DNA from 3 places in the Cytobacillus sp. ABV4_503 genome. Region 2 is predicted to be linked to each of the others. Evidence: riboswitches for the same ligand, from Rfam matches in the RefSeq annotation. Region 2 holds a riboswitch; each other region holds the start of a gene.

Region 1 (4,776 bases), 3.8 Mb from region 2:
CGGTGTTTTCCAGCAGATGCCCTTTCCTTGTCACGACAAGCAATATGCCAAGCGGCAGTCCGATAAGAGCTGAAAACAGCAATGAGAATGCCACCATTTGGATCGTTTCAATTAAGGCTTCGATGATTTTTTCCTGATTAACTAGCACGTGTTGTCACTTCCTTTATAGAAACTTTTTCCTGGCTGATGTACTGAATAGCACGTCTGATTTCACTGTCCGGACCCTGGAATTCGACAATCAGGTTGCCAAACGGTGTTCCCTGAAGTTCAGTAATATTTCCAAACAGGACGTTAAAGTCGATATTAAACTTTTTGGCAACCTGCGAAAGGAGCGGCTGCCCGGCAGAATTTCCAACAAAGTTGATTCTAAATACCTTTTGAAGACCTTGCTGTCTTTCGATCACTTCTTTAATGGAGTCAGGTATTTGATCATTCATAACCGTGCTGACAAAGTTTTTCGCTGTTTGTGTTTTTGGTGATGAAAAGACATTAAAGACGGTTCCTTCTTCGATAATTTTTCCTGCCTCAATAACAGCGACACGATCACAAATCTCTCTGATTACAGACATTTCATGGGTAATGATCAGAATGGTAATATTGTATTCTTTATTTATTTTTTTCAGCAGCTGCAGGATCGAGCTGGTTGTCTGAGGATCCAGTGCTGAAGTCGCTTCATCACATAACAGAATGGAAGGCTGGGTCGCCAGTGCCCTGGCAATTCCGATCCGCTGCTTTTGTCCGCCTGACAGCTGATCGGGATAGCTGTTCGCCTTGTCGGCGAGCCCCACGAATTCCAATAGTTCATGAACACGCTTTTTGATTTCATCTTTAGGGACCTTAGCCAGTGTGAGCGGCATTGCAACATTGGCAAACACTGTTTTCGAATTTAATAGGTTAAAATGCTGAAAGACCATCCCGATGTTTCTTTTCACTTCGCGAATTTCCCTTACAGATAAAGCCGTCAGATCATGTCCGCTGACAATGACCTTTCCTGAAGTCGGTTTCTCCAGCCAATTGACACAGCGGATCAAAGAACTCTTTCCCGCACCGCTGAAGCCGATCACACCGAAAATCTCACCCTTGTTAATCTTTAAGTCTATTCCGTTTAAAGCAGCTACCTGCTGTCCTCCGCTTTCATAGACTTTCTTTAAATTCTGAAACTCTATCATTCAGCATCTCCCCTTTGATGGTGACAGGTATTTATACCACTTTAATGAATTGGTATAGGTACCTGTCACTTTTTATTCACTAACTATTCCTATGCGAAAACTAAGAATTATATCCTGAAATTTACCCCTTCCATCAGAAGAGGTTTTTTGAAGGCCCCTCCTTATCTTTCAGGCTTTCGCCTGCTGGATTTGGCACAGTGCAGTCTGCCTGCTGCCGAAGCTTCATTGGGCCAGGTCCCTCTGCTTCTCTCGATAAGAATTATTCATATGTTTATGAATAGAATCTCGCTGCATTTTTCCGGTAAAATAAAAACCCTCTTCTAAAGAAAGAAGAGGGCAGCATTTATCAATGGTCCTCTTCTTATCTTTCAAGCTAAGCTTGCTGGATTTGGCACGGTACACTTTTGTCCGCTGCCGAGGTGTCATAGGGCCAGTCCCTCAACCTCTCTGGATAAGAAGATTTTTATTATTTGGTTGTTTAATATGTTTATTACTTTACCACCATAAAGAAAAGGATGTCAATATAAAATTTTAAAATTTTTTAATTGAATTAACCTTCTGGTCCCTGGCACGCTGTATTAGCTCTGCAATAATACAAAGTTTTTGCTTGCGGCTCTACTAAAAAATGATAGTTAAATCCTATGTGTCTAAGCCAATAACTCATGTATAATAATGGAAAAGTGCCATTTTTCAAAAAGGAGGGACAGAAAATGATCATGACCGAGAATCCTGCAGATTTATTCGCGGACAAGGTGGAAGCAAGGAATCTGCAGCTGGCCATTCAGCATTCCAGCGATGTGATTGCAAGAGTGACAAAAGAAGGCATTGCTTTATATGTCTCCCCTTCCTGTTTGCCGATGCTGGGGTATTCGCAGCAAGACTTTTATCGAAGCAGCCTTTATACATACTGCCATCCAAATGACCGGGACCTTTTAAGAGATGCACTGGCCGAGCTCGAACAGCTTCCGCATAAACGGGAGACCTTTCGCTTCAGGCATAAGGAGGGGCATTATCTGTGGCTTGAAGCCAATTTTTCAGTCATTAATGACGATAAAGAAATGATGTGCATCATCCGGGATATGACACAAAGAATTATCATGGAAGAGGAGATTCTGGAAACACAGGAGAAGTACCGCTTTCTGGTGGAGTACTCCAAGGATACGATAGGAATGGTGACACAAAAAGGGATTTGGACCTACATCAATAATGAAGGAAAGAAACTTTTTGGATTCACGAGCATCAAAGAGATGATCGGCACCTCCCTCCACGACTACACTCCTCCTTCAGAACATTCTACCCTCGATGATTTTCTGCAAACAAAGCTAAGTGTAAATTTTGAGCTTAATCTGATCCGGACTGACGGACAAATGAGAAAAGCCGAAGTCCAGCTGATTCCAACCACATTCAAGAACAGAAAGGTCTACCAAATCATTATTAAAGATGTGACTGGACAAAAGAAGACGGAAGAAAAGCTGCAGAATGCCGAAAAACTTTCGGTTGTCGGTCAGCTTGCCGCAGGCATTGCCCATGAAATCCGCAACCCGCTTACAGCCATAAAAGGCTTTACACAGTTATTATATGAAGATCATAAAGGAGATTTCGCGGAGGTCATCCTAAGTGAGCTGGAGCGGATTGAAGGCATCGTCAATGACCTGCTCGTTCTCGCCAAACCCCAAATAACCGAAATGGAAGAAACCTGCCTGACAAATGTTGTAAAAAGTGTGATCACCCTCTTAAACAGCCAGGCAGTTATGGAGAATATCATGATCGAACTAACACAGTCACCCGGCGAGTTTTATGTGAAATGTGAAAAAGATAAAATTAAACAGGTGCTGATTAACATCATTAAGAACTCAATTGAAGCCATGCCGGTGGGCGGAAAAATAAACGTGGATATCCGCCGGGAGGACCATTCTGTCATCATCAGTGTCGAGGATGAAGGAATTGGCATACCCGAAGAACGCCTCGCCAAACTGGGAGAGCCGTTTTACAGCACAAAAGAAAAAGGTACAGGCCTTGGCATTATGATCTGCAAAAAAATCATTAAAAACCATGGCGGTAACCTATACATCCACAGCAGGGAAAATGAAGGAACAACGGTCCGGATTACTTTGCCGCTAGCCTGAATGAAAGAAGCCAGATGCCTGAACTGGCTTCTTTAATTTTGGATGATAAACTCCTGGTCCTGCGGGCTATCCCCAAAATGTACCCTCTCTCTGTAATAGATCTCACTCTCTGACATCATCATCACTGTTGAACTCCTGGTTCCGTAGCCTTCACTGTTGATAAATAAAGGGGACAGAATCCGCTCCCACTCAAGTGAAACTCCTGTTTTCGGAAGCATGTCATCAGGGGCAGGGTCTGCATTCTGGAGAAGTGTCAGCAGGCCTTCTGTGAAATTCCCGGATGCATGATCTATTATTTTAGATAAACCCTCCTTCCCCTTTTCCACCTTCGGCCACCCGGTATTCAGCACATGATTGCTGACCCCGTACACTCCTGCTTCAAGCTGCTCTATTCTATCTTCCACGTTCGAATAATAAAAGAGCTCCTCCAAATTGCCTGCAAGAAGATTGTAGCCGGGATAGCTGCTGCGATGTTCAGATGCTATTTTCATAAAATCAGCAGGCGAAGCACTGCCTTTCAAGAAATCTGCCACCAGATCTCCTCTTGACCTCTTGCCATCTCTCACTTCGTTCGGATCGCGGTAATTTGTAAGAGCTGCAAATCTTCCATTCTTAGTGACACCCATCCACGTCCCCATTTTGCTTAAATCGCGTCCAGCCAGAATAGCGGGATGGTCCTCCCAAAAATGGGCAGGTGCAGTCGGGCGCTCAAAAAATTCATCGCGATTAGCAGCAACGATAAGCTTGTATACGGGATGAACTTTGTATGCGAAAAGGATTAAACACATTTGGATCACTGCTTTCGTTTTATTTTAACTTGTAAAAAGCCCGCTTTAACTGTGTGAGATGTTAGATAAATTATAATACATGTTAGATAACATAGTGATCATGGTAGATAAATCTTATAACATGCTGGATAAACCCAACAGGTTGTAACATATTGATGAATTATGTTAGATAAATCCAGCAATAAAAAAAGCCCCTTCTCTTAAAAGGAGCTACTCAATTTAAGTTACCGCTTCGTCATTCGCTGTCTTCCTCGCCCTTAAAAATCTAACTGTATTCAAAACAATCGTTTTGGTCACAGCATAAGTAGGTATTGCCAGAATCATACCGAGGATGCCGGCAAGATTGCCTGCAACCAGCAATAGGATGATGATGGTGGCTGGATGTGTGTTTAAGGTTTTTCCGAGAATTAGCGGCGACAGCACATTCCCTTCTATCTGCTGGGCAATCACAATGACCACGACAACCAGGAATGCTTTAGTCGGTGAGTCAAAAAGTGCAACGATAACAGCAGGTGCACCACCAAGAAACGGTCCGACATAAGGAATGATATTAGTTATGGACACAATAAGCGCCATGACAAGTGCATATGGCAGGTCAATGATTAAATAGCCGATAAACGATAGTGTTCCCACAAACAAGGCCACTGTAATTTGTCCTTGAATGTAAGAAGAAAGTGTTTCTCCTGTTTCTTT
Region 2 (4,776 bases):
GTTATAGGAAACACCGTTGTATTCCACATTAGCAAATGGACTTCCCGTTGCAATCAGAGCCTTGCCGTCTGTCCATTTGATCAGGTCCTCCGGGACTGCTTCAGCCAGGGCAGTTGGGTTGGACATCGGCATGATGATTGGCCGCTCCACATGCCTGGCCATTTCCTTGATAATTTCCTCAGAAAAGGCACCTGCCTGGCCGGATGTACCGATCAGGATTGTTGGCTTCACCCTCTGCACAACTTCCATTAATGAAATGATTCCGTCCTCATTCCTGTCCCAGCTCTTCACTTCATCCGATTTCCTTACATAAGGCTTTTGAAACTTCAGGACATCCGGTGTGTCATCTGTCAATAAACCCCGGTAATCAATAGCCCAGAAGCGGTCATAGGCTTCTTCTCTCGTCAGCCCTTCAAGAGCCATGGCATCTGCGATTTGGTCAGCATTGCCGATTCCGGCAGCCCCTGGCCCGAAGACAACGATTCGCTGGTCCTTCATGGAAGTTCCAGTTACCTTTAAAGCAGACATAACAGCAGCAAGGGTCACCGCTCCTGTTCCCTGAATGTCATCGTTGAAGGTCAGGATTTTGTCACCGTACTTGTCAATAATATTTCGAGCATTCACATTGCCAAGATCCTCCCAGTGAAGAAGAACCTCCGGGAAAAACTTCCTTGCTGTCTGTATGAACTGATCTATGAATTCATCATAACGATCACCGCGAACACGGGAGAATTTGTTGCCAATATAAATAGGATCGGCAATCAGCTCCTGATTATTTGTACCAACATCCAGCACAACCGGCAGGACCCGGCTTGGATCAATACCGGCAGCGGCTGTGTATACAGCAAGTTTGCCAATCGCAATATTGATGCCGCCTACCCCCTGGTCCCCAATGCCTAAAATGCTTTCAGAGTCCGTAACAACAATTAAATCAATGCCATTTTTAGGCTGGCCCAGGTTTTGAAACGCCTTTTCAATCCCAGCTGGATCATCAATCGAAAGATATAATCCGCCAGGGCGACGGTAGCTGTGAGAGTAGGTCTGGATCGCTTCGCCGACAGTCGGTGTATAGATGATTGGGAGCATTTCTGCTAGGTGGTCTTTCAAAAGCCGGTAAAACAGAACAACATTGCGGTTATATAAGTCATATAGAACCCCGTTTTTGAAAAGATCCGTGGTGCGCATAGAGTATTGCTCATACACCCTTTCTGCCTGTTCATCAAGCGTCAGAACATGAGGCGGCAGCAGGCCGTCAAGTCCAAGCTCTTCCCTTTCCTCTTTGGTAAAAGCAGTTCCTTTATTTAAAAAAGGATTTGAGAGAATGTCTTTTCCTTTTAATGTGGTAATAATGACATTATCAGGAATATTCATGGAAATTCCTTCTTTCTTTCTTAGATTTGCTATGCAAATTTCCCCCTGTTTATGTTAATGACCCTGACTATTTCCCACTAGGTTTTTTAACTAAAGTACCCTATTTTGTAACTAAAAAAACAGGCAATTAAAGCCGCTGCCTGTTTTTTCTTTTCTTTACAAATCAGTTAAAAAGCTTTAGCAGCATGATGGCAAGGATGACTGTAGATGCTCCTCCAAGTCGTGTGGATACCTGTGCGAAAGGCATGAGAGACATTCGGTTGGAAGCAGAAAGGATTGCAACGTCTCCTGTTCCTCCTAGTCCGCTTATGGCAGCCTGCCCCCAAATACACTTTCATATCATTCGACAAACTTAGTCCAACTATTATTATAGTATAGGAAACATGCAGGAGAGTTTTTGTAATTAAAAAAGTGTTCATTTATAGGCTTTTAGTATATAAGAATGTTTACGAAACTAGCAGCCTCCCAAATTTTAAATGGACCTGCAGATGCAGGTCCACTCAAATTAAACGGCAGCTGATGCTGCGTATTTTTCTTCCAAGGTCTTCTTTAATAATGAAGCTAATTCGAGCATGCCATATTTTCCGGCTTTTGCTTCTGCATCCGAATTATAGTTTGTGTTTGTATTAATATCATAAGTGTAAATGTCACCTTCAGCATTTCTAATAAATTCAATTCCAGCAACTTGAATATCATTCCTGGCCAGAACGTCTTTATATTTTTCTAAAATTTCGTCCTCAAAACCTTCAATGATCTGGAACTTAGGCTTTTCTTCAACCTCTTCTCCGACCGGGCAGAATAAGTCGCCAATCTGGCATGCGTCCGCCGGGCAAAGTTCAAATCCTTCAGAAGTATCAACCCTTACAGCATAAACAAAGTTGCCTCCTACAAATTCACAGCGGGTGATATAGCTTTCAGGAGATTGAATGTATTCCTGAATAAGGGTAATGCCATCAACAGGCTCTTCGAAGGAAGGTCCCTCCACATAAGCTTTTAGAGCATCAATACTATGGAATAATTGAACACCCAGGCCTTTTCCGGCTCGGTTATGCTTCGTGATAAACGGCTGTCCCGCAAACGTCTCGGCTGCCTTAATAATGTGTTTTTTTCCAACCGCTGCAATCGTTTTTGGAGTCCTGACACCAGACTTGTTTAACTCCAAGTACTGCAGGACCTTGCTAACTTCCAGCTTTAAAGCGCTCGTTCCATTTAGAACAGTACGGCCATGTGCTTCAAGCCACGCCAATACTTGTCCGGAAAATTCAGCTGCAAAGCGATGATCACGGGTATGAGATGAAGCACTCATCCGGCTATAGAAAATTCCTTCCGGCGGTTCTGCCGATAAATCCAGCGTTCCTTCGTCTAAATGCCATTCTTCATAAGGAACACCCAGTTCCTCCAGCCTTTTTGTCAAATGGACTGTCCACTCACTATTTTCATGTATTACATATACCTTGCTCATTATTCAGGCCCCTTTCTAGCTCTTTATTAAACTGCGTCTTTGTTCCACTAATGGCATTACTGTCTTTGCAAAGCGTTCCATTTCCTCCAGCTGAGGTGAGAATTGCAATAATAGCAAGTCCAGGTCAGCTTCTTCAAATTGCAGGATTCGATCAGCAATTTGCTCTGGTGTTCCTATTAAGTTTGGCCGCAGACCTCTATTGGAGACAGAGTAATCCTGCAGCTGAATCTGCTGCTCTAATTGTGACTTTGTCGTGAAGTCCTTAAAGCCAGCGTATCCGCTGGAATCCTTCACAGTCGTGATTTTTTCAAGCTCAGCAAGAGCCTCTTCTTCTGTTTCACGGCAAATAACATACGCAGCCATTCCGAAAGAACTGAATGGCGCATTCCCCGTTTGTTCACGCCGTCCCTTCATTTCTCCTATTTTCAGGTCAATCTCTTCAACCGTTCCGCCGTGCATGACATAAGCATCACATTTTTCTGCAATGGCCTGCTTGCCTTTTTCGCTTTCACCGCCTGCATAAAGAATGGGGTTAGGTCGTTGAACAGGCTTCGGTGCAAGCTTCGTTTCTTTTAAGTCGTAAAATTGGCCAGAAAAGCTGAAGGTATCTTCTGTCCATAAGCCTTTCAGAACATCAATGAACTCCTCGGTGCGGGCATAACGCTCATCATGTTCTGTAAAAATACCACCATATTGACGGGCTTCTTCAGCCCACCAGGCAGAAACAACATTAAGAGTAAAGCGGCCGCTGCTGATTTGATCAATATTGGCTGCCATTTTTGCTGCTACAGCAGGATTATGAAAACCAGGACGGATCGCCGTCATGATTTCAATTTTTTCCGTCACGGCTGCAAGTGCGGCTGCCGTGGACCAGGCTTCAAGAGAATCATGGTCCGGTCCTTTAATATCATTTAAATATAATTCAGCTATTAATGTAGTCGAGTACCCCCATTTTTCAGCCGACTGAATGACGTTTTTAGCGTATTCAAAGGTTGGCGGCATCTTTTCGTCATCTACATTTCGCAGCCAGCCTCCAAAAATCGGCAACCAGAAACCATATTTCATTTTTCTTCTCTCCTCTTGCATTTTTAAATATCTACTTTTCGCATAACTTAAGTTGGATTTATAAACAATTAAAAAACTCTCCTCCTTAGAAGAGAGTTTTATCAACCCTCTTCTCATCTTTCAAGCGATGCGCTTGCTGGAATTGGCACAGTATTCATCAGAACCTGCTGCCGAGGCTTCAAAGGGCCAGTCCCTCCACCTCTCTGGATAAGAAGAAAAATATTCAATTTTTTAATTATTTAAAGCGATAATAATTTAAATTCACCCAATTGTCAATCAATTATTTCTGAACTCTAAATATTTTTAATAAGTTAATGAATATTCCCTTTAAATCAGTTCTTCAACTTACTTATCTCCTTATTAAATAAGATGGCAGCTAGTTCTTTGAGTAGCCCCTCTAGTTCAAGTACAATATTTCATAATCTTTCTTGTGGCATATATTCGAAAGAAATCAACAGCCTTAATTTCAATAACCTATTGTTTAATAGAAAAAGCTGCCATAAGGACAGCTTTGACCAATAACCATTTGCCATTTAAACTTGTTGATCAATTTCAATAAAATAATGATCCTTACGGTAAGAAACGGCCTCCATTGTGGCGATTAAATTCTCTTCATGCAGGATTTCAATTCTATAAAATCCAGTTCGAAAATTTCGTCTTACTTCTTTTGCACGGGCAACTATTCTTTCTCCTGGTTTAGCTGCTTCCATAAATTGAATGGTTGTTGACAGACCTACTGAGGTTTTTCCATATGCATTACATGCTACTGAAAAAGCATGATCGGCTAAAGCATATATGACTGCACCATGTACAGTTCCGTATGCATTTACCATATGGCTTTGTATTTCTAACATTGCTTCAGCAAAACCAGCTTCAAA
Region 3 (4,776 bases), 3.6 Mb from region 2:
ATTGTGGTTCACGGTAAATATTATAGCCGCCGAATAGCTCATCAGCGCCCTCACCTGAAAGTACAACTGTTACATGCTTGCGTGCTTCTCTTGCTACAAAATAAAGGGGCACACAAGCCGGGTCAGCAAGCGGATCGTCCATATGCCACATGATTCTCGGAATCTCATTCATGTATTCCTCAGGAGTTATGATGTAGCTTATGTTTTCGACACCCAGCTTTTCTGCTGTTTCTTTCGCTACATCCACCTCGCTGAAGCCATTGCGTTCAAACCCGACAGAGAAGGTTTTGATAGCAGGATGGAATTCTTTCGCAATGGAAGCAATGATGGAAGAATCGATTCCGCCTGAAAGGAATGAACCTACCGGCACATCGGCACGCATATGCATTTTGACTGAGTCGAACAACACATCTCTTATTTCTTTCGTGAAATCAGCTTCTGACTTCTGCACTGGATGGAACGCAGCTTTCCAATAACGCTTAATATCCATCGGAGCACCGATTTTTTTAGTAAAATAATGGCCAGGCTCCAGCTTATGGATTCCCTCTGACATCGTGTTTGGCTCAGGCACAAACTGATAAGTCAAATAATGCTGGAGGGAGTCATAGTTTAATACATCATTCTGAAGCGCCAATAAAATGCTCTTCTTCTCTGATCCAAAGAACGTGCGGTCTCCCTTATCGTAATAAAAGAAAGGCTTAATCCCAAATGGATCTCTGGCTCCATATAGGGACTGCTCCTGTTTATCCCAAATGACAAACGCAAACATCCCGCGCAATTTTTCAACAGCTCTTTCTTTCATATGGCTGTATAGGGCAATTATGACTTCTGTATCGGAACTTGTTTCAAAGCTTAAGCCAGCTTTGAGAAGTTCTTCACGAAGTTCCACATAGTTATAGATTTCACCATTAAAGATAATCCAATAACGCTCATTCTCGTAAGTCAGCGGCTGGTGCCCGCTTTCAATATCGATAATGCTCAACCGGCGGAAGCCGAATTGAATATGATCATCAAAATAGTATCCTGAATCGTCCGGACCCCGATGGGTAATGATATCATTCATATTTTGGAATTGTTCTTTATCTGCGTCACGGTAATTTTGTGCTTTTTCATGTACACAACCAATAAAACCACACATTATGTACGTCACCTACTCCATTCTATTCTCAATATTTAGATACAGCCTTAACGGCTCCTTTGTCTTAGAAAACATACCCTATAATACTACCACTAATCATTTATAATTAGCACGCGGATTATAAAAAAATATGCTCGGAAAATTAAGCCATTATCCGAAGTTTAAACGATAACATATAATTATAAACGACTAAAGAGCATAAAGACCGAAAAGTGAATTATCACCCTATATGTATAAAGACGCAAAAAAGAAAGCGGGAGTTACATAGTAAATGCAACTCCCGCTTTTTATATTATTGTCTAGCTCCACAAGGAACGCTTCGACAGCTTTATCATCGCACGACTAAAAGCGCTAGCTTTTAGGAGGAGCGCCTACCCCCTCGAGGTCACAAGCCACCCCTCCCCAAAAGGCAAAGGACGCCTTTCCGGGGATGGGGGTCATGCAGACGTTGCCACAGGACGTGGCGTTCTTAGTCTGCGTTCCTTCGTGGGCAAGGCGCTTCCGCTTTTCTATTCAGCTTCAGAACGAAGAATTTCTGCCTTATCTGTACGCTCCCAAGGAAGATCTACATCTGTACGTCCGAAATGTCCGTAAGCAGCTGTCTGCTTGTAAATTGGGCGGCGAAGGCCAAGCATGTTAATAATTCCTGCAGGACGAAGATCAAAATGCTTTCTTACCAGATCAACAAGTACATCTTCGCCCACTTTGCCTGTTCCGAATGTATCAACAGAAATCGATACAGGCTGTGCCACACCGATCGCATAAGCAAGCTGAACCTCAACTTTTTCAGCTAAGCCGGCTGCCACAAGATTCTTAGCTACATAACGAGCAGCATAAGCAGCAGAGCGGTCAACCTTTGTAGGATCCTTACCGGAGAACGCTCCTCCGCCATGACGGGCATATCCGCCGTAAGTATCAACAATGATTTTGCGTCCAGTCAGGCCAGCATCCCCTTGAGGTCCGCCGATAACGAAACGTCCTGTTGGGTTGATGAAGTACTTAGTATTCTCATCGATTAGTTCTTTAGGAACAACCGGGTTAATAACATGTTCCTTCAGATTGCGCTGGATTTGCTCCAGGCTGATCTCAGGGTGGTGCTGAGTAGAAATAACAATTGTGTCAATGCGGACAGGCCTGTCATTTTCATCATACTCAACCGTTACCTGAGTTTTTCCGTCCGGACGAAGGTAAGGAAGGATTTCTTCTTTACGAACTTCAGTCAGGCGGCGGGAAAGTTTATGTGCTAAAGAAATCGGAAGAGGCATAAGCTCTTTCGTTTCGTTGCAGGCAAAACCGAACATTAAGCCCTGGTCTCCTGCACCGATTGCTTCGATTTCCTGATCGCTCATTTGTCCTTCACGTGCTTCAAGGGCCTGGTCAACACCCATTGCAATATCTGCTGACTGCTCATCAATGGAAGTTAAAACTGCACATGTTTCGGAATCAAAACCATATTTAGCACGGGTATAACCGATTTCTTTTACCGTTTCACGAACGATTTTTGGAATATCTACGTATGTAGATGTTGTGATTTCACCTGCAACTAATACAAGTCCAGTTGTTACAGAAGTCTCTGCAGCAACACGGGCATTCGCATCTTTAGCTAAAATCGCATCTAAGATTGCATCAGAAATTTGGTCACAGATTTTATCCGGATGACCTTCAGTAACTGATTCAGAAGTAAACAAACGACGCTTTGTTGACATCTGGCTTCCTCCTTATAAATAGAAAATTGAGCGAGAATTTAGAAATGGGGAAGCGGAAATAACTTTTCCCTGTCATTTCATGGATCTCTGTTTGATACGGAACTCATTCCCTTAGTAGTATGAAATAAACATGGAGTTTTTATTAGAAAAATAGACAGCACTGACCAGAAGCCAGGCACCCATTTTTTCTTTTGCACACTGCAAGCTGCTAAAAACTCACATAAATAGTACATTCCAAAAGCCGTTCATTTCATTGCCTTAAAAGCACAAGCACCCGGTTAGCCCCGACAAGCATAAGACAGTCCCTGGAAGAAGGCGTTCTTTGCCTTCTGCAAGGGAATGGCTTATGACCTCGAGGGGCTGGGTGCTGGAGCTGGATAAAAAATAAAAAACCTTCCCATTAGTGAAAAGGTTGAAAGCAAATCGATTCGCGCCTTTCACTCTTATCGTTCAAGGAATTACGTCCTTGCGTCAGGTTAGCACCTTTGCTGATTATTGCCTTTAGCAGGTTGCTGGGTTTCATAGGGCCTGTCCCTCCACCAGCTCGGGATAAGAGAGTATCCGTTCAAGGTTGAATCATACCGTATTTTATCGAATCATGTCAACAGATTTTCATTATTTTTCACTGTAAGTTTTAAGCATTTAAGATTATGCTCCATGCTTACAGCGAACAGCTTCCGTCGTCACATTTTTTCTTTAGAAATTTATGCCTGTTTTTAGCAATCCATTTATAGATCGGATCGCCCAGCATTGGCGTCAATGGGAGATATAAAAGGAGGCCGATTAAAAAGGATGCAGGAAAGAGGAACAGCAGTCTCCTTACTGCAGAATAACCCCTTTTCACGCCACCCGATGGGGTAATAATATGAAGCTCTCTGCGCAAATCAATCTTGGAAAACGAGAGCGAGTTCGGGATTTTTTCATACTCCTGCAGAGAAATCCATTCCACTTTATTCAGCCAATCGAGTTTTTTAAACATCTTCTTTGTTTCCTTGCATAAGGAACAAGTTCCATCATAGAGGGCAATTGTCTTCATTTTAGATCAGTCCCATGTTAAAATTAACACTTTCTTCTATATTAACATATACCAGTTATAAGGTGATTAAAGTGGATTACTTGTCCAATTATGACATTTTTATAACATGAATAAAAAAATTTCGTAATAGTATAGACTAATCATTTTAATGTGTTATACTAATTTCGAGATGTAATCACTTTCATAAAAAAATCGGGAAAAAGGAAGGTATTCATCAGATGAACTCTGTAAGCATATCAAACGAATTGAGCGAATTACTAAATGGCAGCAACATTCAAGTGCAATTATCCGTTCCTCAGCTTGTGGAAAAAGTATTAAACCGCAATGAAGGGTCCCTTACCTCTACTGGTGCCGTACGCGCTACTACAGGAAAGTATACAGGACGTTCCCCTAAAGATAAATACATTGTTGAAGAAGCATCAAACAAAGATAAAATGGACTGGGGCAGCGTAAACCAGCCTATCTCTGAAGAAGCATTCTCTAATCTTTATAATAAAGTAATCAACTACTTAAAAGAAAAAGAAGAAGTATTTGTTTTCAAAGGCTTCGCAGGTGCTGATAAAAAGCACCGCATGCCAATCCAGGTAATAAATGAATATGCCTGGCACAATCTTTTCGCACATCAGTTATTCATTCGTCCGGCAGAAGACGAGCTATTGGATCATCAATCAGAGTTCACAGTCATTTCTGCTCCTAATTTCAAAGCAGACCCTGCAGTTGACGGCACTAAGTCCGAAACATTCATCATCATTTCATTCGAGCGCCGCACTGTTTTAATTGGCGGTACTGAATATGCAGGCGAAATGAAAAAGTCCATTTTCTCTGTTATGAACTATATGCTTCCAGAAAACGGGATTCTTCCGATGCACTGCTCCGCGAACGTTGGCCGCGAAGGA

What was found. A riboswitch is a leader RNA that binds a small molecule or an ion and turns the genes downstream of it on or off. The one in region 2 is predicted to bind S-adenosylmethionine.
Region 1: linked by a shared signal. The riboswitch ahead of ACXAD1_RS21540 (methionine ABC transporter ATP-binding protein) and the one ahead of ACXAD1_RS02275 (LLM class flavin-dependent oxidoreductase) in region 2 are both predicted to bind S-adenosylmethionine.
Region 3: linked by a shared signal. The riboswitch ahead of metK (methionine adenosyltransferase) and the one ahead of ACXAD1_RS02275 (LLM class flavin-dependent oxidoreductase) in region 2 are both predicted to bind S-adenosylmethionine.

The regions. Positions count from the first base shown of each region.
Region 1 covers NZ_JBSWTH010000001.1:4,270,198-4,274,973, forward strand. The annotation lists gene ACXAD1_RS21535 (methionine ABC transporter permease) at 1-148, opposite strand, end outside; gene ACXAD1_RS21540 (methionine ABC transporter ATP-binding protein) at 138-1,169, opposite strand; SAM riboswitch class I at 1,328-1,428, opposite strand; SAM riboswitch class I at 1,528-1,627, opposite strand; gene ACXAD1_RS21545 (PAS domain-containing sensor histidine kinase) at 1,880-3,295, shown strand; gene ACXAD1_RS21550 (NRDE family protein) at 3,328-4,083, opposite strand; gene ACXAD1_RS21555 (AI-2E family transporter) at 4,303-4,776, opposite strand, start outside.
Region 2 covers NZ_JBSWTH010000001.1:437,993-442,768, reverse strand. The annotation lists gene ACXAD1_RS02290 (NAD-dependent malic enzyme) at 1-1,371, opposite strand, end outside; partial or broken gene ACXAD1_RS02285 (2-hydroxycarboxylate transporter family protein) at 1,535-1,691, opposite strand; gene ACXAD1_RS02280 (ATP-grasp domain-containing protein) at 1,877-2,833, opposite strand; gene ACXAD1_RS02275 (LLM class flavin-dependent oxidoreductase) at 2,849-3,898, opposite strand; SAM riboswitch class I at 4,009-4,112, opposite strand; gene ACXAD1_RS02270 (PaaI family thioesterase) at 4,432-4,776, opposite strand, start outside.
Region 3 covers NZ_JBSWTH010000001.1:3,993,910-3,998,685, forward strand. The annotation lists gene asnB (asparagine synthase (glutamine-hydrolyzing)) at 1-1,138, opposite strand, end outside; gene metK (methionine adenosyltransferase) at 1,648-2,844, opposite strand; SAM riboswitch class I at 3,285-3,400, opposite strand; gene ACXAD1_RS20040 (thiol-disulfide oxidoreductase DCC family protein) at 3,506-3,880, opposite strand; gene pckA (phosphoenolpyruvate carboxykinase (ATP)) at 4,099-4,776, shown strand, end outside.